3 regions of the Oscillibacter acetigenes genome follow, and region 2 is predicted to be linked to each of the others. Evidence: a T-box and tRNA genes for the amino acid it is inferred to sense, from the RefSeq annotation. Region 2 holds a T-box; the other regions hold tRNA genes.
The links. A T-box is a leader RNA that pairs with one kind of tRNA and senses whether it is charged. The one in region 2 lies ahead of OCV80_RS07375 (valine--tRNA ligase), so its partner is inferred to be a tRNA-Val.
Positions count from the first base shown of each region.

Region 1: it encodes a tRNA-Val, which carries the amino acid that the T-box ahead of OCV80_RS07375 (valine--tRNA ligase) is inferred to sense. The anticodon was not compared.
Region 3: it encodes a tRNA-Val, which carries the amino acid that the T-box ahead of OCV80_RS07375 (valine--tRNA ligase) is inferred to sense. The anticodon was not compared.

Region 1 is NZ_JAOQKG010000001.1:148,324-156,145, reverse strand. Features, by position in the region: gene OCV80_RS00795 (cation-translocating P-type ATPase) at 1-40, shown strand, start outside; gene OCV80_RS00790 (aspartate/glutamate racemase family protein) at 92-739, opposite strand; gene OCV80_RS00785 (YitT family protein) at 756-1,640, opposite strand; gene OCV80_RS00780 (sigma-70 family RNA polymerase sigma factor) at 1,744-2,040, opposite strand; gene OCV80_RS00775 (hypothetical protein) at 2,021-2,254, opposite strand; gene OCV80_RS00770 (hypothetical protein) at 2,251-2,439, opposite strand; tRNA gene OCV80_RS00765 (tRNA-Thr) at 2,582-2,657, shown strand; tRNA gene OCV80_RS00760 (tRNA-Tyr) at 2,668-2,752, shown strand; gene OCV80_RS00755 (XRE family transcriptional regulator) at 2,969-3,715, shown strand; gene ymfI (elongation factor P 5-aminopentanone reductase) at 3,768-4,502, opposite strand; tRNA gene OCV80_RS00745 (tRNA-Val) at 4,614-4,690, shown strand; gene OCV80_RS00740 (hypothetical protein) at 5,184-5,336, opposite strand; gene OCV80_RS00735 (hypothetical protein) at 5,619-5,960, opposite strand.
Region 2 is NZ_JAOQKG010000003.1:125,429-133,250, forward strand. Features, by position in the region: gene pepT (peptidase T) at 1-207, shown strand, start outside; gene OCV80_RS07345 (M24 family metallopeptidase) at 212-1,285, shown strand; gene OCV80_RS07350 (replication-associated recombination protein A) at 1,411-2,679, shown strand; gene OCV80_RS07355 (S1 RNA-binding domain-containing protein) at 2,660-3,595, opposite strand; gene OCV80_RS07360 (DUF951 domain-containing protein) at 3,690-3,881, shown strand; partial or broken gene OCV80_RS07365 (sigma-E processing peptidase SpoIIGA) at 4,166-4,960, shown strand; gene sigE (RNA polymerase sporulation sigma factor SigE) at 5,025-5,729, shown strand; T-box leader at 5,776-6,001, shown strand; partial or broken gene OCV80_RS07375 (valine--tRNA ligase) at 6,153-7,822, shown strand, end outside.
Region 3 is NZ_JAOQKG010000001.1:616,665-624,486, reverse strand. Features, by position in the region: gene OCV80_RS03140 (ATP-binding protein) at 248-2,248, opposite strand; tRNA gene OCV80_RS03135 (tRNA-Val) at 2,488-2,561, opposite strand; gene OCV80_RS03130 (hypothetical protein) at 3,155-3,376, opposite strand; gene OCV80_RS03125 (helix-turn-helix domain-containing protein) at 3,483-4,121, opposite strand; gene OCV80_RS03120 (DUF3990 domain-containing protein) at 4,087-4,779, opposite strand; gene OCV80_RS03115 (helix-turn-helix domain-containing protein) at 5,737-5,949, shown strand; gene OCV80_RS03110 (class I SAM-dependent DNA methyltransferase) at 6,032-7,531, shown strand; gene OCV80_RS03105 (restriction endonuclease subunit S) at 7,521-7,822, shown strand, end outside.

The sequences.
Region 1 (7,822 bases), on a different contig from region 2:
CAGACCCCGGCCGGCGCACCGCTCCCGGCGCCGTCGGTGATCTTTCCCACGCCAAATAGAGCGGACCGTGGAAAACCACGGTCCGCTTTCTTCATTGGGTCAGCAGGCGGAGCATCTCCTCCGCCGGGTCCACCAGCGGCAGCCTTGTCCGGGCCGCCAGGGCCTCCTTAAAATAGGGGAAGTGCGTGCAGCCCAGCACCAGCGCCTCCATCCCGCCGTCGGCAAACCACGCTGCCAGCGCCGCCAGACGGTAGCGTTCCACCAGCTCCTCCGGCGGCATCCCCGCCTCCACGGCCAGCACCACCGGCAGCGCACAGGCCCCCAGCAGATCCAGGGCGGGATTGGCCTCCAGCAATACCTTCTCGATGCCGGAGAGTCCCTGGGCGTTGGCGGCGATGACTCCCAGCGCCCGGTAGCGGAGCGCCAGCCGCCGGTACACGTCCAGCGGCGTCACGATCCGCATCCCCGTCTCCTCCGCAAGCCCCGGGAAATCCACTGCCGCAGACAGGGAGTTGCAGTAGACGAAAGCCCGCCGACAGCCCTGGGCCATGGCGCCCCTCAGCACCGCCAGGGCCTGGCGGCGCTTGTCCGCTGCCGGGGCGTGCTGAAAGGCAGTCTGCTCCCTGGGTCCCCGGGAGAGGGGAAACGGCACGCCCGGCAGCCCCCGTTCCTCCAGATATGCCACGCCCATCCGGGTGTCCACCGGTGTGCCGGCCAATACAGCAATGGGTCCGTTCATGGCGATCCTCCTCTCCTCATCCCAGCTTCCGCGGAAAGTTGCCGAATACCCGGACGCCCTCCTGCACAGTCAAAAACGCGTGGGGGTCCACAGAGTGCACCATGTGGAGCAGCTCCTCGATCTCATATTTGGAGAGGCACACGCACAACACACGGACATCGTCCTTGGTGTAGGCGCCCACGCCGTCCCAGTAGGTCACGCTCCGCCCCAGCTGTTTGATAATGAAGTCCGCCAGGACGCTCTCGTCCTCCCGCGTGAAAATCAGAGCCTGAACGGTAACATTCTGCTGGTGCATCCTGTCCAGGATCATGGAGTTTGCGAAGTTGTAAATCACGGAGTAAATGGCGACCTCCGGGTCAAACAGGATCAGGATGGCCGTATAAAGCAGGGCATTGAAGCCCAGCGCAAATTTACCCACCGTAAAAGCACTGTCCCGCTTGCTCATGATGAGTCCCAGCACGTCCAGTCCGCCGCCGCTGCCGCCGCAGGTGAGGACGATTCCGCTGCCGATCCCGGTGAGGATGCCGCCCAGCAGGCAGGCCGTCAGATAATCGTCCACAATGGGCTGCGTGGGAATGGGAATGATGCTGTAAAAAACAGAGTAGGATACCGTACAGATGATGGTCCGCACCGCCAGTCCCCTGCCCAGGTTCCGATACCCGATCATGAGCAGCGGGATGTTCAGCAGAAAATAGAGGACGCCTGCGATGTCGTAGGCCCCGAAGCTCACGCCCAGGAAGTCCTGCAGCAGCGTTCGCACCAGTTGGCAGAAGCCCAGCAGGCCGCCGGTGTACAGGCTCAGGGGGACAATGAAGAGATTCAGCGCCGCGGCCGCGATCAGCTCGCCCAGCACGGCGAGCACCAGCCGCAGGATTCGGTTGTGCAGGGTAGTGTACAGCATGGGTAAAACCTCCCTTGGGAGTGCAGCTCCCTTCTGCGGATATCCATGGTCCCTCTTTGATACCGATTATACGGTGTATCCCGCAAAACCTCAAGAGGGAAAATTACAGGGCGTACCGCAGGCAGCGGTACAGCCGCTGTTTAGCCCGCTTCACCGTGCGGGAGACGGTGGAGCGGTTCACCCCCAGCTTTTGAGCAATCTGGGACATTTTCAGTCCCCGGTCGTAATAGAGGAACACCATCTCCCGCTGCCGGGGCGTCAGCTCCTGCTCCCGGGCCCGGCGCAGGCCGCGCCGCAGCCGCTCCAGCTGCTCACTGTTATCCTCCGCATGGTCCCGCAGCCAGACGGTCATGTCCCCGATCCACTCGCTGCTGCGGGCGTCAAAGCGTGTATCTCTCATGTCTGTGATAGCTCCTGTCGTAATAATGGGCCGTCAGCGCCGCCAGCTCCCGGGTCTCCTGCAGCAGCGGCGTCAGCTCTGTGATCCGCCGCCGCAGAAGGCGGCGGTCCTCCTCGTCCTTCAGCTCCCGCGCCGCCTGCCGCAGCTCGCCGATCCGCCGCCGCAGGGCGGCCGCGCTCTCCGCGTAGAGGGCGGACATCTCCAGCAGCGTCATGGCGCCGCCTCCCTTCCCCGCACCTGGCGGAAGGGAGCCAGCTCCGCCCGGGCGAACACCGGGAGGCAGGCCCCACATACGCTGCTGCCGTTGCAGTACCAGTAGTCCTCTCCCTCTGTGATCTCCAGCCCGCAGAGCGAGCAGCGCAGCGTCCGCCGTCGGCGGGTATGTTCCTTTGTTTCCAAATGCGATGCTCCTTTCCTGTATACAGATCCCGGCAAGTCTCATGTGCCCCGCCGGCAAAATGAAAAAAACGGGTGGAAAAGCAAAAATTTTCTGTTGACAAACAGGCGCTTATCTGGTAAGATAAATTCTGCTGTTGGAACTGCTGGTGTAGCTCAGCTGGTAGAGCAGCTGATTTGTAATCAGCAGGTCGGGGGTTCGAATCCGTCCACCAGCTCCAGTTTTAATATGGGGGAATTCCAGAGCGGTCAAATGGGGCAGACTGTAAATCTGTTGCCTTCGGCTTCGGTGGTTCGAATCCACCTTCCCCCACCAAAAAGGTGCCTGCAATCGCGGGCGCTTTTTTCATTTTGATAAACAAGATACTTGTAAATTTTTATTTATTTTACAAGTATCTTGTTTACAGCTATACAGTAGCACAAGTTTTTTTGAAAGTCAAGTATAATTTTACAAGTTTCTTGTAAAATTGGATTGACAGCTTCCTTGAAATCCGATAGGATACTGTCAAGAACATCGGAAAGGATGGGATCCATGGCATTTGGAGACCGGATCAAAGCCCGTCGGGAGGAGCTGGCTCTCTCCCGCCCCCAGCTGGCGGATCGGCTGGGCGTCACACCGTCCACTGTCAGCAACTACGAGACCGGTGTCAGCTTCCCTAAGGAGGAGATGATGCTCCGGCTGTTCGACTGTCTGGAGACGGACCCCAACACCTTGTTTCAGGACAGCTTTCGCCGCGGCGCGGACGTCCTGACTGAGCGGGAGCGGCAGCTGCTGGAGCAGTATCGCTCCCTCTCTCCCCTGGGGCGGGAGAGCGTCCAGACGATGGTGGAGGCGCTGCGGGCCTGTCAGCAGGAATCCGCAGCCCCGGAGCAGGAGCCCCGGGTCATTCCCCTGTACCGGACCCCTGCGGCGGCCGGTTATGCGGCGCCAGTGTTCGGCGAGGATTTCGACTACCTCCAGGTCACAGACGGCGTGCCTCAGGCCGCAGAGTTTGCTGTGCGTATCCAGGGGGACTCCATGGTCCCCTACATCCCGGACGGCTCCGTGGTCTATGTGAATCGCGATCCCCTGAAGGCCGGGGACGTGGGGATCTTCTGCGTGGACGGGGATATCTTCTGCAAGCAGTATTACAAGGATCCCGCCGGAACGGTGTATCTTTTCTCCCTAAACCGGGCGCGGGCCGATGCGGACGTGGTACTCACCGCCGGCAGCGGCCGGACGCTCGCCTGCTTCGGCCGGGTGATCCTCCACGCGCTGCCGCTGCCGGGGCGGACGTAACGGAGAGCCGGGCGCCGCCTATGCGGCGCCCGGCTCTCTTGTTCGGCAGTCTTCAAACGATGAACCCGCCGTCGGCGGCGAGGATTTGCCCCGTGAGGAAGGATGCCTTGTCGGAGGCCAGAAAGGCAACGGCGTGGGCCACGTCCTCCGGCGTCCCCAGCCGTCCCAGAGGCGTCTGCTCCGCCAGATCCCGCAGGGTCTCCTGTCCCAGAACCTGAACCATGTCGGTGTTGATGACGCCGGGAGCCACGCAGTTGACCCGGATGTGGGAGGGCGCCAGCTCCAGCGCCAGGGACCGGGTCAGCCCCACGAGAGCGGCTTTGGTGCAGGCATACGCCACCTCGCAGGAGGCTCCCCGCAGTCCCCAGATGGATGAGATGTTGACGATGCAGCCCGCCTTCTCATGGAGCATGTGGGGCAGTACTGCCTGGATGGTGTTCCGGGCGCCGCCCAGGTTCACGCCCAGATAGCGATTCCACTGGGCATCTGTGATATCCTGAAATTGGATCTGCCCCGCAATGCCGGCGTTGTTCACCAGCAGGCTCACGGGTCCCAGCTCCGCTTCCGCAGTGCGAACCATCGTCTCCACAGCCGCCCGGTCCGCCACATCCGCCTGAACTGCAATGGCATTTCCACCATGGTTCCGGATTTTTTCTGCCAGCGTCTCCGCCTCCTGCCGGTGCGTCAGGTAATTGATACAGACAGCATGTCCCGCCTCCGCCAGCTCTGCCGCAATCGCTCTCCCGATCCCCCGGGAAGCCCCAGTGACCAATGCCACACGATTCATAGTGATCCTCCTGTCATAGTGCTGTCAGCAGTATAACAAAAAAAACAGGATCGCGCAAGAAAAGTGTTGACAAAAGGTGCGTTTTCGTGTATCCTATATACGTTCCGTTTTGGACGATTAGCTCAGCTGGCTAGAGCACCTGCTTGACGTGCAGGGGGTCACAGGTTCGAGTCCTGTATCGTCCACCATCGAAAGTTCCGCTTTCTGTTGAAAGCGGAACTTTTTTATAATTTTTTCGCAATTTTCATGCGTGTTATGTAACCTTATTTTATCCCTGACCACTCAACCAGCCACAGTCAGGAAAAATACGGGCCTCCGAGAGCAGTTCGCCCTGGGAGGCCCGTTTGTTCAACCTGCCAGTTCTGCCTGCTTCCGCCGCTTTTTCTCGGCGGCGATCTCCGCGATCAGCCGGGCCAACTTCTCCTTGCACGCCGCCTCTGTATGGACGGAGACGTTGGTGCCATTCGTTTCCCGTTCACTTTCGGGGAGTAGAGAGGCTGGGACGCTCCAGTTCCCAGAAAAACCGCTGGTGCAGGGCCTTCATGTAGTCGTTCATACGTGTCGCCTCCCTTGTTCAGCAACACAACATACCACAGAAACAGAGAATAGCCAGGGCTCCGGCGCACCGGGCCGCGGACTCCGCTTTCTTCCAGGAGACTAATAGCGGAACCCGTAATCGTCTTATTTCTCAGACACCTGCACTCGGCTCTCCGCTCCCCCACTCACCTCCAGAAATGCGCAGAGGGACTGCTTGCTTATCGTGTAATACTTGGGCGGGTCCAAGAACAGAAACAGAATCCGGATGGCAGTCTCCTCGCCGGTGTCGGCATCCATGGCCGCAGGAATCCCATCGATAGTTTTCCATCGCACCGCCGGTAGTACCCGGTATAGTCCCGCCCGCCCAGCATACCCTCCCCCCATTCCATGTTCTGCTTTCAGTATAGTGGGGTAAGGAGCATCTGCAAAGCATTCACATCTCATCATCTGATTTTATGGGTAAGTGTGAGCAGAGGGGCGACCGTTTGGCTGCCCCTCTGTTTCACGTTTACATTACTGCACTTCTGATGAATATTTATAGTGCCCCACAGAGCAACTTGCAGTCCTGAGAAAGAAAACTTATGGTGCCAGGAAACTGGCTCCCGTGTATAGCCAGTTGACGCATACAGACGTACGGGCACCGCCTCGGGAAGAAAAGATTCGGATCTCACACATGGACCAAAGACCGGTAGAGGGCTCTTGTTGCCGGATTCGTGTCCAGTGCATCTCCTGAGACTGGCTGTAGATCAGATCATCCACTACGAACACACCTGAGATTGTCAGGTTGTCATTGGTCTGGCTGTCAATAGAAGCTCCATCGTAAATACTTGCGCGGCGAATATCGGCCACAATAGACGTTCCTGTTACCGCAGGCTGGAGGGAAAAGCGGAGTGAAGTGGCCGAAGTGTTCTGCAAGGTCATGTTCAGCGCCTCCAGAGGAACCGTCAAGACACTTCCAGCAGAGGACAGATTTGCGTTGTAAACCTCCGGAACAGCTTTTAGATTGGGAGTCAGGAAATCTGTCTCCGCAGTTTTAAACCGAACCTTGTAGACAGTAGGTATATTTTGCTCCACTGTAATTTCAGGAGTCTGCCCAGGGATGCCCTGCGGTCCTTCGGGTCCAACTTCACCAGGTTCACCTTTCGGCCCCTCGGGGCCAACGGGAACCACAAAGTCCAGGGAGATCCCGGTGTCTGTCGGATTGGCGGTGACGGCTGCGGCAGTACCAGAGGAGACAGTTCCCACAGTGACGGTAGGTGTCGTGCCCGCGGGTCCCTGAGGGCCAAGTTCACCCTGAGGCCCGGTTTCGCCCCGCTCGCCCTGAGGCCCTTCCGGGCCCTGGGGACCTGTCGGGCCGGATTCTCCCTGAGGGCCTGCAGGACCGACGGGAACCACGAAGTCCAGGGAGATCCCGGTGTCCGTCGGATTGGCGGTGACGGCTGCGGTAGTACCGGAGGAGACAGTTCCTACAGTGACGGTAGGCGTTGTGCCCGCGGGTCCCTGAGGGCCAAGTTCACCCTGAGGCCCTTCCGGGCCCTGAGGACCTGTCGGGCCGGATTCTCCCTGAGGGCCTGCAGGACCGACGGGAACCACGAAGTCCAGGGAGATCCCGGTGTCCGTCGGATTGGCGGTGACGGCTGCGGTAGTACCGGAGGAGACAGTTCCTACAGTGACGGTAGGCGTTGTGCCCGCGGGTCCCTGAGGGCCAAGTTCACCCTGAGGGCCGGTTTCACCCCGCTCACCCTGGGGTCCTGCCGGACCTTGGGGACCTGTCAGGCCGGATTCTCCCTGAGGGCCTGCAGGGCCGACGGGAACCACGAAGTCCAGGGAGATCCCGGTGTCCGTCGGATTGGCGGTGACGGCTGCGGCAGTACCGGAGGAGACAGTTCCCACAGTGACGGTAGGTGTCGTGCCCGCAGGTCCCTGAGGGCCGGTTTCGCCCCGCTCGCCCTGAGGCCCTTCCGGGCCCTGGGGACCTGTCGGGCCGGATTCTCCCTGAGGGCCTGCAGGGCCGACGGGAACCACGAAGTCCAGGGAGATCCCGGTGTCCGTCGGATTGGCGGTGACGGTTGCGGCAGTACCGGAGGAGACAGTTCCCACAGTGACGGTAGGTGTCGTGCCCGCGGGTCCCTGAGGGCCAGGTTCACCCTGAGGGCCGGTTTCACCCCGCTCACCCTGGGGTCCTGCCGGACCTTGAGGGCCGCTTTCGCCACGCTCGCCTTGGGGCCCTGCCGGACCGATGGGGCCCTGTTCTCCCTGTGGTCCGGGACAGCCGCGATCTCCTTGGAGTCCTTGAGGGCCGGTCTCACCAGGAAGCCCTTGCTCACCCTGAGGTCCCTGTTCTCCTTGAGGGCCGCGGTCGCCCGGAATGCCTCTTTCCCCCCTGGGGCCGACTGGGCCAGCCGGTCCCGGATCACCCTTAGGCCCTACGGGGCCGCGGTCGCCTTTGGGGCCCATGGGGCCGGGATCCCCGCGGACACCCTGCGGTCCGATATCTCCTGTGTCTCCTTTTGGCCCCATATCGCCCCGAATACCCTGAGGCCCCGGGAGTCCCTGAGGGCCCACCATTCCTTTTGGGCCCATGGGACCGGGACAGCCCTGCTCACCCTTTGGCCCCTGGGGACCACGCTCTCCGCGGGGGCCGCGTTCACCCTGGGGCCCGCGTTCGCCCTGCGGCCCACGTTCACCTTGGGGGCCGCGTTCACCGGAGAGAATGGGGCAAAAACACTGACAGGAGGAGTCTCTGTCAGGTGCAGAGCCGCAATGACGTTCTTTATTTAAAT
Region 2 (7,822 bases):
ACCCATTCTCCCATCCGGGGCGGCACTGACGGCAGTGTGCTGACCTACAAGGGCCTGCTGTGCCCCAACCTGCCCAGCGCGGGCCACAACGCCCACGGCCGGTACGAGTATGCGCCGGTAGAGTCCCTGAAAACCGGCGTCAAGACCGTAAAGGCTCTGGTCTCTCCGGAGCTGGTGGAGACCATTATCGGAAAAAAAGAGGGGTGACATCATGTATCAGGAGCGAATCAGCCGCGTACTGGCCGCCATGGAACGGATGGGCCTGGAGCAGATGCTCGTGTCCGATCCGGACAGCATCTGGTATCTGACAGGGTACGATGTGTTCCCGTTTGAACGGCTGTACGCCTTTTACCTGCGGAAGGACGGACAGCACAAGTTATTTCTGAACAAACTGTTCCCGGTGCCGGAGGCACCCTATGAGCAGGTGTGGTTCTCCGACACGGACGACTATCTCGCCATTCTGGCAAATGCCGTGGACGGGGAAAAAGACATGGGCGTGGACAAGGACTGGCCCGCCCGGTTTCTGCTGCCCCTGATGGCCCACAATCCCAGCTGCAAGTATGTGCTGGCCTCCGACTGCGTGGACGACGCCCGGGCCTGCAAGGACGCGGTGGAGCGGGACCTGATGCGGGAGGCCTCCCGCATCAACGACGTGGTGATGGAGCGGGCTGCCGCCTACATGAAAGAGGGCATGACCGAGCGGGAGGTGGCCGACTACATCGTGGCCCAGTATGCCGCCGAGGGCTGTGACTCCACTGCGTTCCTGCCCATCGTCTCCTACGGCGCCCACGCCGCGGACCCCCACCACGAGGCGGACCAGACCCGCCTGAAGGCTGGGGACTGCATCGTCATTGACATGGGCTGCCGGAAGAACCGCTACTGCTCCGACATGACCCGGACCTTCTTCTGCAGGGCGGCGGATCCCAAGTACGCCGCCATCCACGACCTGGTGCGGGAGGCCAACGAGCTGGCGGAGTCCATGCTGCGGCCCGGCGTGCCCCTGTGCGACCTGGACAAGGCCGCACGGGACCACATCTCCGCCGCCGGATACGGAGAATACTTCACCCACCGGCTGGGCCACTTCATCGGCCAGACGGAGCATGAGAAGGGCGACGTCAGCGCCACCAACACCACCCTGGCCAAGCCGGGTATGATCTTCTCCATTGAGCCCGGCGTGTATCTGCCCGGCGAATTCGGTGTCCGGGTGGAGGACCTAGTGCTGGTGACGGAGGACGGCTGCGAGATTTTGAACCACGTGGACAAGCACTGGAAGACCGTTGGCTGAGTTTACAGGCCGAAAGCCGGGAGGACGGACTGTCTTCCCGGCTTTTTGGCGTTTTCCCGGTGGAAATTTCCAATGGGCCATGCTATAATGAATGTTCCGAGATCAACAGGGAAGGGGGTGCCGCCATGCAGCGGCCTCTTGCGGATGAGATCCGCCCCAAAACATTGGACGAGGTGGTGGGCCAGCGGCATCTGCTCTCCCCCGGCGCCGTGCTCCGGCGGCTGATCGACAGCGGCACGGAGGCGAATATGGTGTTCTACGGCCCCTCCGGCACCGGAAAGACCACCATCGCCAACATCATCGCCCGGCAGACCAATAAGACCCTCCACCGGCTCAACGCCACCACCGCATCCTTGCAGGACGTGAAGGACATCATTGCCGACGTGGGGACGCTGCTGGCCCCAGGGGGCATTCTGCTGTACCTGGACGAGATTCAGTACTTCAATAAGAAGCAGCAGCAGAGCCTGCTGGAATTCATGGAGAACGGCTCTTTGACCCTCATCGCCTCCACCACGGAGAACCCGTACTTTTATGTGTACGGAGCCCTGCTGTCCCGCAGCACGGTGTTTGAGTTCAAGGCCGTGTCGCCGGAGGAGGTGGAACCCGCTGTCCTGCGGGCACTGAAGATCGAGCAGGACCGTTCGCCTCTGCCCCTGGACTGGGAGCAGGATGTGCCCCGGCAGATCGCCACCGCTTGCGGCGGCGACGTCCGCAAGGCCATCAATGCGGTGGAACTTCTGTGCCGGGCAGCCATGCCCAGAGATGGGAAGCTGATGCTGACCCTGGACGACGTGGAGCAGGTGGCCCAGCGCAGCGCCATGCGGTACGACAGAGGCGGCGACGCCATGTACGACGCCGCCTCCGCCCTGATGAAGTCCCTCCGGGGCAGCGACCCGGATGCGGCGCTCCACTACCTGGCCCGCTTTCTGGAGGCGGGGGACCTCATCACCCCCTGCCGGCGGCTGCTGTGCTCCGCCAGCGAGGATGTGGGGATGGCGTACCCCCAGGCGGTCTCCATTGTGAAGGCATGTGTGGATACTGCCATGCAGCTGGGGCTGCCGGAGGCCCAGCTGCCCCTGGCCCAGGCGGCTATCCTGCTGGCCACGGCCCCCAAGTCCAACAGCGTGACAGCCGGTATCGGCAGGGCCTGGGCAGACGTGAGGGCAGGCCGCACCGGGGACGTGCCCCGGGAACTGCAGAACGTTCACGCGGACTCCGCCGGTATGGAGCGGGAGCAGGGCTACCTGTACCCCCACGACTTTCCCCGCCACTGGGTACAGCAGCAGTATCTGCCCGATGCCCTGAAGGGTGTCCATTACTACGAATACGGCGATAACAAGACGGAGCAGGCCGCCAAGCACTACTGGGACGAGATCAAGGGTCCTCAGCCGTGAACACCGTCTCCACGGCCGGCTTCTCATACCCGGCAGGGGAGTAGACCCACCGGTCCAGTACCCCGTCGGTGATCTGATAGCGCAGCGGCTCCGGCTCTGCCAAGGGCGGCAGCTTTTCGATCACCTGGAGCTTGATCTTCATCCGCTCCGGACGGATGGACTTGATGTAGACAGAGACGCCGTCCCCCGGGCGCAGGTCCTCCCGGGCGTCTGCCAGGCCGGAGAGGTTGGGGGCCAGCTCGATGAAGCTGCCGTACTCCTTCACGCTGCGGACCTCGCCCCGGACTGTCTCGCCGGGATGAAACCAGCTGGCATTCTCCATCCAGGTGCCCAGCAGCTCCTTGTGAGTCATGGTGATCCGGCGCTTCTCCCGGTCTATGGACCGGACGGCTGCCAGAATCTTCTGCCCGGGCCGGAACCGCTCCTTCGGATGGGAAATGCGGGAGACGGAGATGTGCTCGATGGGCAGCATAGCCACGATGCCGCAGCCGATATCCAAAAAAGCGCCGAAGGACTCCAGATGCGTCACCACCGCAGTGACCACGGAGCCTGGGCGCAGGTGCTCCAGGAAGAAGTCCATGGCCCGCTCCTGAACGGCCCGGCGGGAGAGCAGTGCCGTGGGCGCGCCCTTTTCATCGGCCCGGAGGGCCGTCACGAGAAAACAGGCGGGCTTTCCCACCCGGGAGAGGACGGCGATGTCCCGCTGGGCACCGCTGATCCAGGGGGAGAGGACCTCCTCCCGGGGAATGCGGGCCTGGATGCCTCCCAGGGAGAGAAGCAGGTTGTGTCCGGCATCACACCGGAGGACCCGATCCTCCAGCACCGTGTTCTGCTCCATGGCCTCCCGCAGGCTCTGGAGCGTGAAAGAAGAGGGAGGGCGCAGGCCCTCCGGCGGATACAGCTTGTTTTCCGGCATATTGTAATCGCATCCTATCTGCCGCAACGGCGGCGTGTTGTTCCATACCGTTACTATATGCAGCCCGGGAGGCTGCTTTGACAAGGAGGCCAATATGGACCTGCATCTGCATGACAAAGTGGAGCTGAAGAAAGCCCATCCCTGCGGCAGCACCCAGTGGGAGATTCTGCGGGTGGGCATGGACATCAAGCTCAAGTGCCTGGGCTGCGGGCATGAGCTGATGCTGCCCCGCAGCAAGGCGGAAAAGAGCATCCGCAAGATCCTGACGGAGGAGGGAAACAAGTGAGCAACAAGCACAGACTGTTTGCCGCGATCCTGGTGGTCATTCTGGTGATTTCCATGCTGGCATCGCTGATTGTTCCGTATTTATCATTGCTGTAAAGTTATTTCCCATCACAGTATTTCCGTGCCGCCGGAGCCGCAGCATTTGTGCTGCGGCCCCAATCGGCTGCCGGGGGGACGCACCTTTTTACAGGGCGCGTCCCCCTTTTGCGACCGTATTTCTCTGCGGTCTGCCCTATAATAGTCCCACGGAACGGAAGGGAGGCGGAGCGCTTGACCGTGGTGTATGTGGACAGCGTGTTTGTGCTGAACGCGCTGATGGACTATCTGCTGGTGCTCTGCGCCGCGCGTCTGGCGGGCATTCCCCTCCGGCGGAGACGCTACCTTCTGGCGGGCCTGCTGGGGGGCGCCTATGCCGTGGCGGTATTTCTGCCGGGGCTGGGCTTTCTCTCCGCAACGCCGGTGAAGCTGGCGGCAGGCATACTGCTGGCGCTGGCGGCCTATGGAGGAGAGGCAAAGCTGCTGCGGCTGACGCTGCTACTGTTCGCCGTCTCCTGTGCCATGGCCGGGTGCGTGCTGGCCCTGGGCCTGGTGGCGGGGGGCGGCGTGCCGATGGTGAACGGCGTGTTCTACACGGACGTGGATGCAAAGGTGCTGCTGACCGCTGCGGCCGCGGCCTATCTGGTTCTGACAGTGGTGTTTCGTGCGGCGGCGGGAAAGGGCGTCCGGGGCGAGCTGGTGCGGGCACAGGTGTGTCTGGCCGGGCGGACCACGGCGTTTACCGCTTTCTGCGACACGGGAAACGCCCTGCGGGATCCGGTCTCCGGAGCGCCGGTGCTGGTGGTGGCTCCGGGGCGGTTGGACGGTGCGCTTCCAAGAGAGGTCCGCTCTCTGCTGGACCACGGGGCGCTGGAGCGCCCCGCAGAGCTGCTGGAGCCCATGATGCGGGCGGCGCCGGAGCTGCGGTTCCGTCTGATCCCCTACCACGCGGTGGGAGTGGCGGGCGGACTGCTGCTGGCGGTGCGCAGCGACTGGACGGAGGTGGCGGGGGAGCGGTATGCCGGACTGCCGGTTGCCTTTTCCCCCACAGAGCTGGGGACGGGATACAGCGCCCTGTGGGGCGGCGCGGCTGGAAGGAGAAGAAACCATGAAGGACTGGATGAAACAATGGCGGCGGCTGCTGGTGCGGGTGGGGCTGCTGCCGCCGGCGGAGCTGCACTACATCGGGGGCAGCGACACCCTGCCACCGCCCCTGAGCCGGGAGCGGGAGGCGGAGCTGCTGGAGCGCATCGGGGAGGAGGACGCCCGCAAGGAGCTGATCGAACATAATCTGCGGCTGGTGGTGTACATTGCCCGGCGGTTCGAAAACACGGGAGTGGGGATCGAGGACCTGATTTCCATCGGCACCATCGGGCTCATCAAGGCGGTGGGCACCTACCGGACGGACAAGAACATCAAGCTGGCCACCTATGCCTCCCGGTGCATCGAGAACGAGATTTTGATGTACCTGCGCAAAAATGCCGGGCGGAAGGGGGAGGTGTCCTTCGACGAGCCGCTGAACACCGACTGGGACGGCAATGAGCTGCTGCTCTCCGACGTGCTGGGGACTGAGGCGGACGTGGTGATGCGCCCCATCGAAGAGGATGTGGAGCGGGACCTGCTGGCGGCGGCCATCAACGTTCTCTCGCCCCGGGAAAAGCAGATCATCACGCTGCGGTTCGGCCTGGGGGGCGGAAAAGAGCAGACCCAGAAAGAGGTGGCGGACCAGCTGGGCATCTCGCAGAGCTACATCTCCCGGCTGGAAAAGCGCATCATCTCCCGGCTGAAGAAGGAGATCCTGCGGCTGAGCTGACGCTTGACAATCGAACCGGGGTATACTATACTAAAATAAAATATGGCAAACTGCGAGGAAGGGAAGCAGTATCCGGTGGGCAGCGGCCAAGAGAGAGAACGGTTGGTGTGAGTTCTCCCAAAGCCGCCGGAGAAGTCGTCCCGGAGCACCGGAGCCGAAGCATCAGTAAGCCCCGGCGGAGGCCCACCGTTGACAGGGCAGGCGCAAATGCGCCGCAGAGTGCGGGTTTTCCCGAATCCAGGTGGTACCACGGACATTTGTTCGCCCTGAGCCGAAAGGCCCAGGGCGTTTTTGCTGTGTAAGCGCGCATAAAGCATTCCGCTGGAGCTGAGCTGCGATCTGGTGAACGGCAGGGCGGTGCGGACCGGCGCCCCAGTCATGACAAAAAGGACGAAAGTTCAGAGAATAGGAGAGATCGAACGTATGATGAAAGAACTGCCCAAGGTGTATGAACCCCAACAGGTGGAGTCCCGTATCTACCAGATGTGGGAGGACAACGACTGCTTTAACGGGGATCCGGATCCCAAGAAGAAGCCCTTCTCCATCGTCATGCCGCCACCCAACGTCACGGGCCAGCTCCACATGGGCCACGCCCTGGACTGCACATTGCAGGACATCCTGACCCGCTTCAAGCGGATGCAGGGCTACTCCACGCTGTGGGTCCCCGGCACCGACCATGCCGGCATCGCCACTCAGATCAAGGTGGAGGAGGAACTGCGCGTCAAGGAGGGCCTGACCCGCTATGATCTGGGCCGGGAGAAGTTCCTCCAGCGGGTGTGGAAGTGGAAGGAGGAGTATGGCAACCGCATCGTGGAGCAGCAGAAGAAGATGGGCGTCTCCTGCGACTGGAGCCGCTCCCGCTTCACCATGGATGAGGGCTGCTCCAAGGCTGTGCGGGAGACCTTCTGCGAGCTGTATGACAAGGGCCTGATCTACAAGGGAAGCCGCATCATCAACTGGTGCCCCCACTGCATCACCGCCCTGTCCGACGCCGAGGTGGAGTATGTGGACAAGCCCGGCCACCTGTGGTATATCCGCTATCCCCTGGCCGACGGCAGCGGCGATCTGGTGGTGGCCACCACCCGTCCCGAGACCATGATGGGCGACACCGGCGTGGCTGTGAATCCGGAGGACGAGCGGTTCCGTGATCTGGTGGGCAAGACCTGCATCCTGCCCATCATGAACCGGGAGATCCCCATTGTGGCGGACGACTACGTGGAGCTGGGCTTCGGCACCGGCGCCGTGAAGATGACTCCCGCCCATGACCCCAACGACTTCGAGGTGGGCCTGCGCCATAACCTGGAGGTCATCCGCTGCATCGGCGACGACGGCAGGATCAACGAGAACGGCGGCCCCTACAATGGGATGGACCGGTACGAGTGCCGCAAGCAGATCGTCAAGGACCTGGAGGAGCAGGGCTATCTCGTCAAGACCGAGCCCTACAACCACAATGTGGGCACCTGCTACCGCTGTCACAATGACGTGGAGCCCCTGATCTCCGCCCAGTGGTTCGTGAAGATGGAGCCCCTGGCCAAGGAGGCCCTGCGGGTGGTCCGGGAGGGCGAGGTGAAGTTCGTGCCCGAGCGGTTCGCCAAGACCTACACCAACTGGATGGAGAACGTCCATGACTGGTGCATCTCCCGCCAGCTGTGGTGGGGCCACCAGATCCCCGCCTGGACCTGCGACGACTGCGGCCACATCAACGTCTCCCGGGAGGACCCCACCAAGTGCGAAAAGTGCGGCTCCACCCATCTGACCCGGGACCCGGACGTGCTGGACACCTGGTTCTCCAGCGCCCTGTGGCCCTTCTCCACCCTGGGCTGGCCGGAAAAGACCGCTGATCTGGACTTCTACTATCCCACCAGCGTCATGGTCACCGGCTATGACATCATCTTCTTCTGGGTGGCCCGGATGATCTTCTCCGGCTGTGAGCAGATGCACCAGATCCCCTTCCACACCGTGCTGATCCACGGTCTGGTGCGGGACGACAAGGGCCGCAAGATGTCCAAGTCCCTGGGCAACGGCATCGATCCGCTGGAGATGGCGGAGAAGTATGGTGCCGACGCGCTGCGCTTCAACCTCATCACCGGCAA
Region 3 (7,822 bases), on a different contig from region 2:
ACACAATGTCTCAAATTCTACACCGCAATAAAACAATGATAGAGAACTGTTTATGATTCTGGTTATGAATACGACCTAACTGATAAACAAGTGCCCTAACACACTTGATTGTGTGTTAGGGCACTTCGGAAATAATGGGGGGACGCTGGTTTCAGCTCGGCATGAGCAAAGAGCGTATTCCGCAACCACTTTGGTTGCGGAATATGACTGTGAATTGGTATTTCATGTATGACAGAATTACAGAAAATTATATCCCCAGTTTATCAAAGAGGATTCTATTGCGCTTCTTTGCGTCATTTATAATTTTGTCATAAGATAAGATTTCGATATATGCATTCATCTTATCATTATACTTATAATACCCAAGTTTATCAGGTGTTTGTGAAAAATCGTGGAAATCCAAAATCTGCTCTAATGTGGTTGTGATGTCACACACGGCATATAAGTAGAATTTGGTGTTTTGTCCGACTCTGATTACACGTCCATCTTTATCCCTTTTTTTGTTGCTCCTCAACTGTGAAACATATTCATATAACTGATTGACAGGATTATTACTGCTATTATAGTCATCTCGCATCGGACGTTTGAGTTCAAACAAGACAATATTCTCGTATTCTCGACCGTCATTTTCTTCATCAGAAACAGCGACTGGAGAATCCAAGATCATTATGTCTGTTCGGTCTTCTTTCGGATTGTTATTAAACGGAATATCGGAGGAAATATAACTGCAATAGGCGAGCTTCTCATCCAGCAACCACAAATTATGATTGCTATAAGGAGTATCCGCAGAGGTTGTTCTCATTGGATAAATGATATTATGGAGAAAACTCTCTTTTTGAAAATGCCCATCATCATTTTGACGTATTGCAAACTCCATCAAGTCGAGGATAACCTTGCGGTGAGCAACATATTCGGCTAATGCGGCCCCATTAGCGCTATTTATTTTTTCGATTTGCAATCCAAATTTCTGTATGTACTCGTCTGAACTGATTACACCTTTATTCAGTTCATCGAGAAGCTGAGTATTTTCTTTGGCTGTTGTTCTATCGAACTCTCTTTTTATACGATGTAGTTCATCATCCAATTTATCCTCACTTAAATTAGGCTTGATTTTCGCAATTGCCTCAGGTGTGTACTTCAACAGATGACGAAACTGTGGGGCCCGATGCGTTACATAATCTGTTATTCTTCGAATTTTTTCTGTGGCAATAGGCTGAAGGTAGTCTTTAAGAAATTCATTTACTTCGACGACAACCGCTCGCATGATCTGATCCATAGTAATCATGTTTGCCATGCTATCTAATGGGCCACCGTCAGGAATGTTAAAGGAAAGCCTGTTCATATCAACGGCCTCATCGAGGTAATGCCCTCTCAAAACACCAACATACCAGAATCCACTTTTTTCGAAGATTTGTCGATCAAGATCGGTAATATACTTATCCAGTTCTTTTGTTTCTACTAAGCGGTTATGTGCACACAAATATAATTTGTTGCCGTTGATAGTGGACTCTTCGGCTTTTACATGGAGCAACTCAAAGGTTTCATCATTCAAGACAATAGTCTTGCTGTTAGCTTCAGATCGAATTTTCTCCTTAAATATATGATTTAAGTTATGAGTTTCATCAATATCCTGCAGGATGATTTGGGGACAATCATCAGAAATGAAATATACAAGACAATGCTGGATTATCCGCATAGCAATGGTAATACTGCGTTTAGGAACATTATCGGCATACGGTTTAATGTAATTGAGCAATCTGACTGTCGTTTGATTATCATTATACCCGGTGCAGTCGGTGAGGGTATCATTGATGCCAGAATTAGAAATGGAGAAATCAAAGGATCGTTTTACATATTCATCTTCCTCGGAATAGACACTCTCTATCTCAGCTTTTTCGAATGCAATCAGCCAAGAAAACCGTCCGACACCCTTGCCGCCAATTTGGGATTTGTATGTTGAGTCCGATTCCATAAACGAAGCAATATTTGCTTCATTGAATCCAATTCCATTATCAATAATTTCGAAGGACTGAATTTGGGGCAATTCACCAGTGCCATCGAGTACAAACTGTCCATCACGAAGAATTCTGATAATTATTTGGCCTTCAAAAGATGGATCGGTGGATTTCCGCTCACCAATGGCATGAATTGCATTCACGATAGCCTCAAAAAGCGGCACAAGTGGCTGATTTTTAGGAAGATTAAAGTTTTTTACGCGACCGCGTATATTGATTGAAAACGGTCTCATATGGTAGCAACCTCCTTGCTGATAGAATTGCTTTGATTGGTTACTTGGACGAGTATCATAGGAAAGCGCCCTATGTCATTTACAGTTTCCATCATTAAAGTTTTCCAAATCGAGTGCCGTGCGGCTTTTTGGCCGCTTTACACTCGAATTGTTGCTTGACATAAAATAACTCCTCTTTTGGAATCAAAAAAGACCAAAAGAGGAGTTGAATACAAATATAAAAAGCAACAGCTTAAAATGATCGTATGGGGGACTCGAACCCCCGTCTACCTCTTAGTCAAGGAGGCGCTCTATCCAACTAAGCTAATACGGCTAATTGGAATATTAAAATTATAACACAGTCAAATTAATACTGCAAGAGGGAAAAATGTTTGATGGAAGGCTTTTGTGTGGGATGGACTTCTGTATATTAAAAGTGCTTCCGACAGGATTTACTACCGAAAGCGGACGGTTTTGCTGTAGAGAGTAACTCAGAAATTGCGCCGCAATAGACAAAGAATAAGAAAATCCCTCTGAAATCAACGATTTCAGAGGGATTTTGGTCCGAGTAGTGCGGCTCGAACGCACGGTCTCCTGGTCCCAAACTTTTGAATAAAAATTTTTCTACTTTTTCCAGTTCTTTATAGCCGTTTTTGCTTTATTATGGCCGCTCTTCGCAACTCTTGACTCCACTGTTTCCACATACTCCACGGCCGTCTGTAGTCAAACATGTGGTCAAAAACCGCTTTCTGAACACCCTCGTGACAGGGGGACAGAAAGCGGTTTTTCATAGTTTGCCGGAGTGCTGCGGACAGATGATTAGTCGCTCCGGTTTGCCGCATTGTACCTCTGACGGAAAGGTTAAGCAAGTCCTTTATACAGGGACAGGCGGCGCAGAATTTGCATCGCTATAGACAAAGAATACCTTCACGCATTTGCCTTCTGGAGATAAAACTCACTCTCCGCAACTCGTGTCACAAAATCATATTCCAGCCGTGTTGCCTTTGAGGGGGAAATATTGTAACGCTTAAACACAGAGCGAAAATATGCAAAGAACTCCCGGTCTTCCTCTGCCATCGGTGCAACCCAGCCATTTTCGGCACCATGGGCTTCGATTTTCTCTAACTCTGCCATACGCTCTTTATCCATGTCAGTTACCCCTCCTGGAAGGAATCACGTTTTTCCCTTAACAGCTATTACATTCCCGTAATACATGTGGTATTTTAAGGGAAAGACTCCCCTTTTCGCTACGGACTTACGTTTCCAGAAGATCCTCCATCGTACAGCCGAGGACTTTTGCAAGGCTAAGAACAGTCTCCGCACTGGCTTTGTTGATGTCCTTGTTGCGCTGTTCGTACATTTGAATTGAGCGAAGACTGACATTGCTTCGCTTGGCAAGCTCTGCCTGCGTGCAGCCATAAAGCGTGCGGATACGCTTGAGGTTGGTATCAGCGAAGTATTCGCGCACTTTGGCATCGACAATATCAGCGAATTTAGTGACATCCGCTTCATGAAGGGGGGAATACATCTGCTGCAAATCTTCAAACGAAAGAACCTTAAAAATATCACTGAACTTTCTTCCGGAGAACCATTGGTAGTAGGCGACTGCCCAGCCGATCCAATACTCTCTGGAACGGCTGAAATTCGCTTGAGGCTTGGCGGTCAGCGCTTTGCCCGTAGTCTCAACGAGAACATCAACAGCAGTTTCAATCCCGCTTTTCCCCAAAAGATATGAAGGTTCACCATTCTCAATCCGATTACTGACGGAACTGACGGAAAACAGCTTTATAAAGCTATCTCCGGCAACTCCGCACGCGTTGATAGCATAATCAAAAGCATCGCCCAGTAATGCCTGCGCGTTACTCAGATAGATTTCTTGGTATGCGTGGGTCATCGTTTTGGATGCCTCCTCTTATGATATCAAGGATATACAGACCATCTGTTTCCTCTTCAAGTATATCCGAATAAAGTTGGTCGGCTTCATCATTTCGAGCCTTGCGGCGGACATAATATTTTTCCTTTTCTGCAATAGAAAATCCATCGTAATGCAGCAGCGAAAAGGCGTATTTAGACTTGATGACAATCTGTTCGCCTAACTTGCCAAGTCGCATAGCGTTTGCGAGTTGCTGTACGGAAATTCCGTTATTTAGGAAAGACGCAGCAAAGTCAAAATAGGAGTCATCGGCACGATATCCGATGATCAGGTCGTAGGCATTGACGTTGACGCCGAAATTGTCGATCAGATATCGTTTTGCCCGCTGTGCGGCTGGGCTTTTGATAGAAAACAGACGATGCGCTACCAGAACAGCAATCCAGTTCAAAATCGTATAGTCTGGATTGTTCAGATTCAGAATTTTCAGGTATTCTGTATCAAGACTGTAACGATTGACGAAGCCGTTACGCAGAGAGGATACAGCCCATTCTTTGGCGAGTTCCTCGCTTTCCGTGCAGTAGAAGCCCAGTCCGAAGTCATTGTTCTGCTTACCCAACCCAAAGGTTGGAGATTCTACGATCTGTTCGGAGCCATGATATAGGGTAATTTTCTGATTCATCTCCGCATCCTCCTAAGTATCACTGTAAAAATAGTATCACCAAAGTGATATAAAATCAAGCAATATTTGTAGAGAAAAAAGAGAGCATTTCCCGCTTGAAAAATGCAGGCTCTTCAGACGAATATTTCCAAGAGAAACATAAAGATAATCAATGATATTGAGCATCCATTTTGCTGGTGGTATAATTAAATGCAGCTAAGTAGGATATTGCAGAACTGCTGGAAAAATACAAATACTCCGCAGCAAAGCGAAAGAGAAGCACCGCACCAATATTTGAAAATATTTAAGAGCTTCCGGGTGGTAGTGCGCCACTTGAAACCGACTTGATACTAACTTAAAACTAACTTGCGTGTAACTTGCGACCTAACACACAATCTGACGTTCAAATTGTTGGATGGATTATTGATATGGGAAGACTGATTTCCAAGAAGACTGTGGAGAGAAAAAATGAATTCGATTCTCGACAGCATAAGAGTAACCTCCGCAACATCTGCGGGACATTTGCTGCTGAGGGTATGACGATCAGCAAATATACCCGCAGAAATCTTGACCGAATCGCCAGCGGGCAGACCAGCTATCAGCAAGTTCTGGCCGAGCTGAGAGCGAAGTACGAAAAGAGAGGATAGTGGTGCAGTGTCCGGACACTGACACCGGCCAGTTTGCTGACTTCGTGAATGGTCATCATGGGCATCCCTCCTGCGTGTGAGCTTACCATACACTATGACGTAACGGAAGAGTCAAGAGAAAAATCCTCTATTTGCGAAAAAATCTATGCGCTGTGATTGCTGCAAAAATCGTGCAAATCTATCATTTTCTTGCTTCCTGTGTCAAAATGTGCTATTATTATAAACAACGCTGTCATGTGTTGGAATAGGCCTTGGCAGTATGGCTGCAATAGACCGAATGCTCTGCCAAGCGGCAGAGCATTTTTTGTATATCGGTACGGAGGAGATATTTATGTCTGTGAGTTATAAAAAACTCTGGAAGCTGCTCATCGATAAGGACATGAAGAAAAAGGACCTGTGTGAAAAGGCAGGCATCAGCCCTGCATCCGTCACCAAAATGGGCAGGAATGGGCATGTCACCACAGAAATTCTCTTGAAGATATGCACCGCGCTGGATTGCAGGATTGAGGATATCGTGGAGATTGTGCCGGATAAAAACGACTAATTGGATTCATCCTCATTTTTTGAACGAATTTCAAATGACTATAAACTTTTGGTAGGCATGAGATATATGGGAGGAAAACACTATGGCTGGAAATACAAGCAATATCGGCTTTGAGAAGCAAATCTGGGATGCAGCTTGCGTCCTTCGCGGCAACATTGACGCATCGGAGTATAAGTCCGTTGTCCTCGGTCTTATCTTCCTTAAATACATATCGGATCGCTTTGAGGCGAAGTACCGGGAACTGGTTGAAGAAGGCGATGGATTTGAAGAAGATCAGGACGAATACACTGCCGAAAATATCTTCTTTGTCCCAGAGAATGCAAGATGGAGTGCGATTGCTGCTGCCGCTCACACGCCGGAAATTGGCACGGTGATTGATGATGCAATGCGCAGTATAGAGAAAGAAAACAAGCGTCTCAAAGATATTCTTCCTAAGAACTTCGCCCGTCCAGAACTGGACAAGCGGCGGCTTGGTGAAGTGGTTGATCTCTTCACCAACATTCAGATGATCGAGCATGGGAGCAGCAAGGACATTCTCGGTCGCACATACGAATATTGCCTTTCCAAGTTTGCCGAGCAAGAAGGCAAACTTGCTGGTGAGTTCTATACTCCCTCTTGTGTTGTGCGTACCCTTGTTGAGGTGTTGCAGCCGTTTAATGGACGTGTTTATGACCCGTGCTGCGGCTCTGGCGGTATGTTCGTTCAGTCCGCAAAGTTCATCGAAAATCATGGCGGCAACATCAACAAGATTTCCGTCTTTGGTCAAGACTCCAACCCGACCACATGGAAGATGGCTCAGATGAATCTTGCTATTCGTGGTATTGAAGCTGACCTCGGCAAGTTCAATGCGGACACGTTCTTTAACGATTGTCACCCGCTGCTCAAGGCAGACTTTATTATGGCAAATCCGCCCTTCAATCTCTCCGGCTGGGGCGCGGATAAACTCGTTGATGATGTCCGTTGGCAGTATGGTACGCCTCCTGCTGGCAACGCAAACTTCGCGTGGTTGCAACACATGATCTGGCATCTCGCTCCGAATGGACGTATCGGCATGGTGCTTGCAAATGGTTCGCTTTCCTCACAGTCCGGCGGTGAAGGCGAAATCCGCAAGAACATTATCAACGCTGACCTTGTGGACTGTATCGTCGCAATGCCGACGCAGCTCTTCTACACGACGCAGATTCCGGTATCACTCTGGTTCCTTGCAAAGAACAAGAAGCAAAAAGGCAAAACGCTGTTCATCGACGCCCGGAAGCTCGGTACTATGGTCACACGAAAGTTGCGCGAACTGACAGATGAAGATATCAAGAAAATTGCTGATACCTACAATGCCTTCGTCGAAGGAACACTTGAAGACGAGAAAGGATTCTGTGCGGTTGTTACTACTCAAGACATTGCAAAGCAGGATTACATTCTCACGCCGGGACGGTATGTTGGCATTGAGAAACAAGAAGATGACGGTGAGCCGTTTGAAGAGAAAATGGGACGCTTGACTTCTGAACTTTCTGAGCTTTTCGCTAAGTCTCATGAACTTGAAGCTCAGATCAAAGCGCGACTGGGGGCGATTGGATATGAGATTTAATCTATGGGAAGATTGCAACAGGGTTCCTCTAACCGAGCTGTTGTCTTTTATTGTAGACAATCGCGGCAAGACTGTTCCTACTGCGCCAAGCGGACACAAGCTGATAGCAACGAATTGCGTGACAAACAACACCCTGTTTCCGGTGTATGAAAAAATTAGATATTTAAGCGAGGAAACTTATCAGACATGGTTTCGGGCACACCCGATTCCCGGCGATATTCTTTTCGTGAACAAGGGAACTCCGGGACGAGTTTGCCTTGTTCCTGATCCCGTTGATTTTTGTATCGCGCA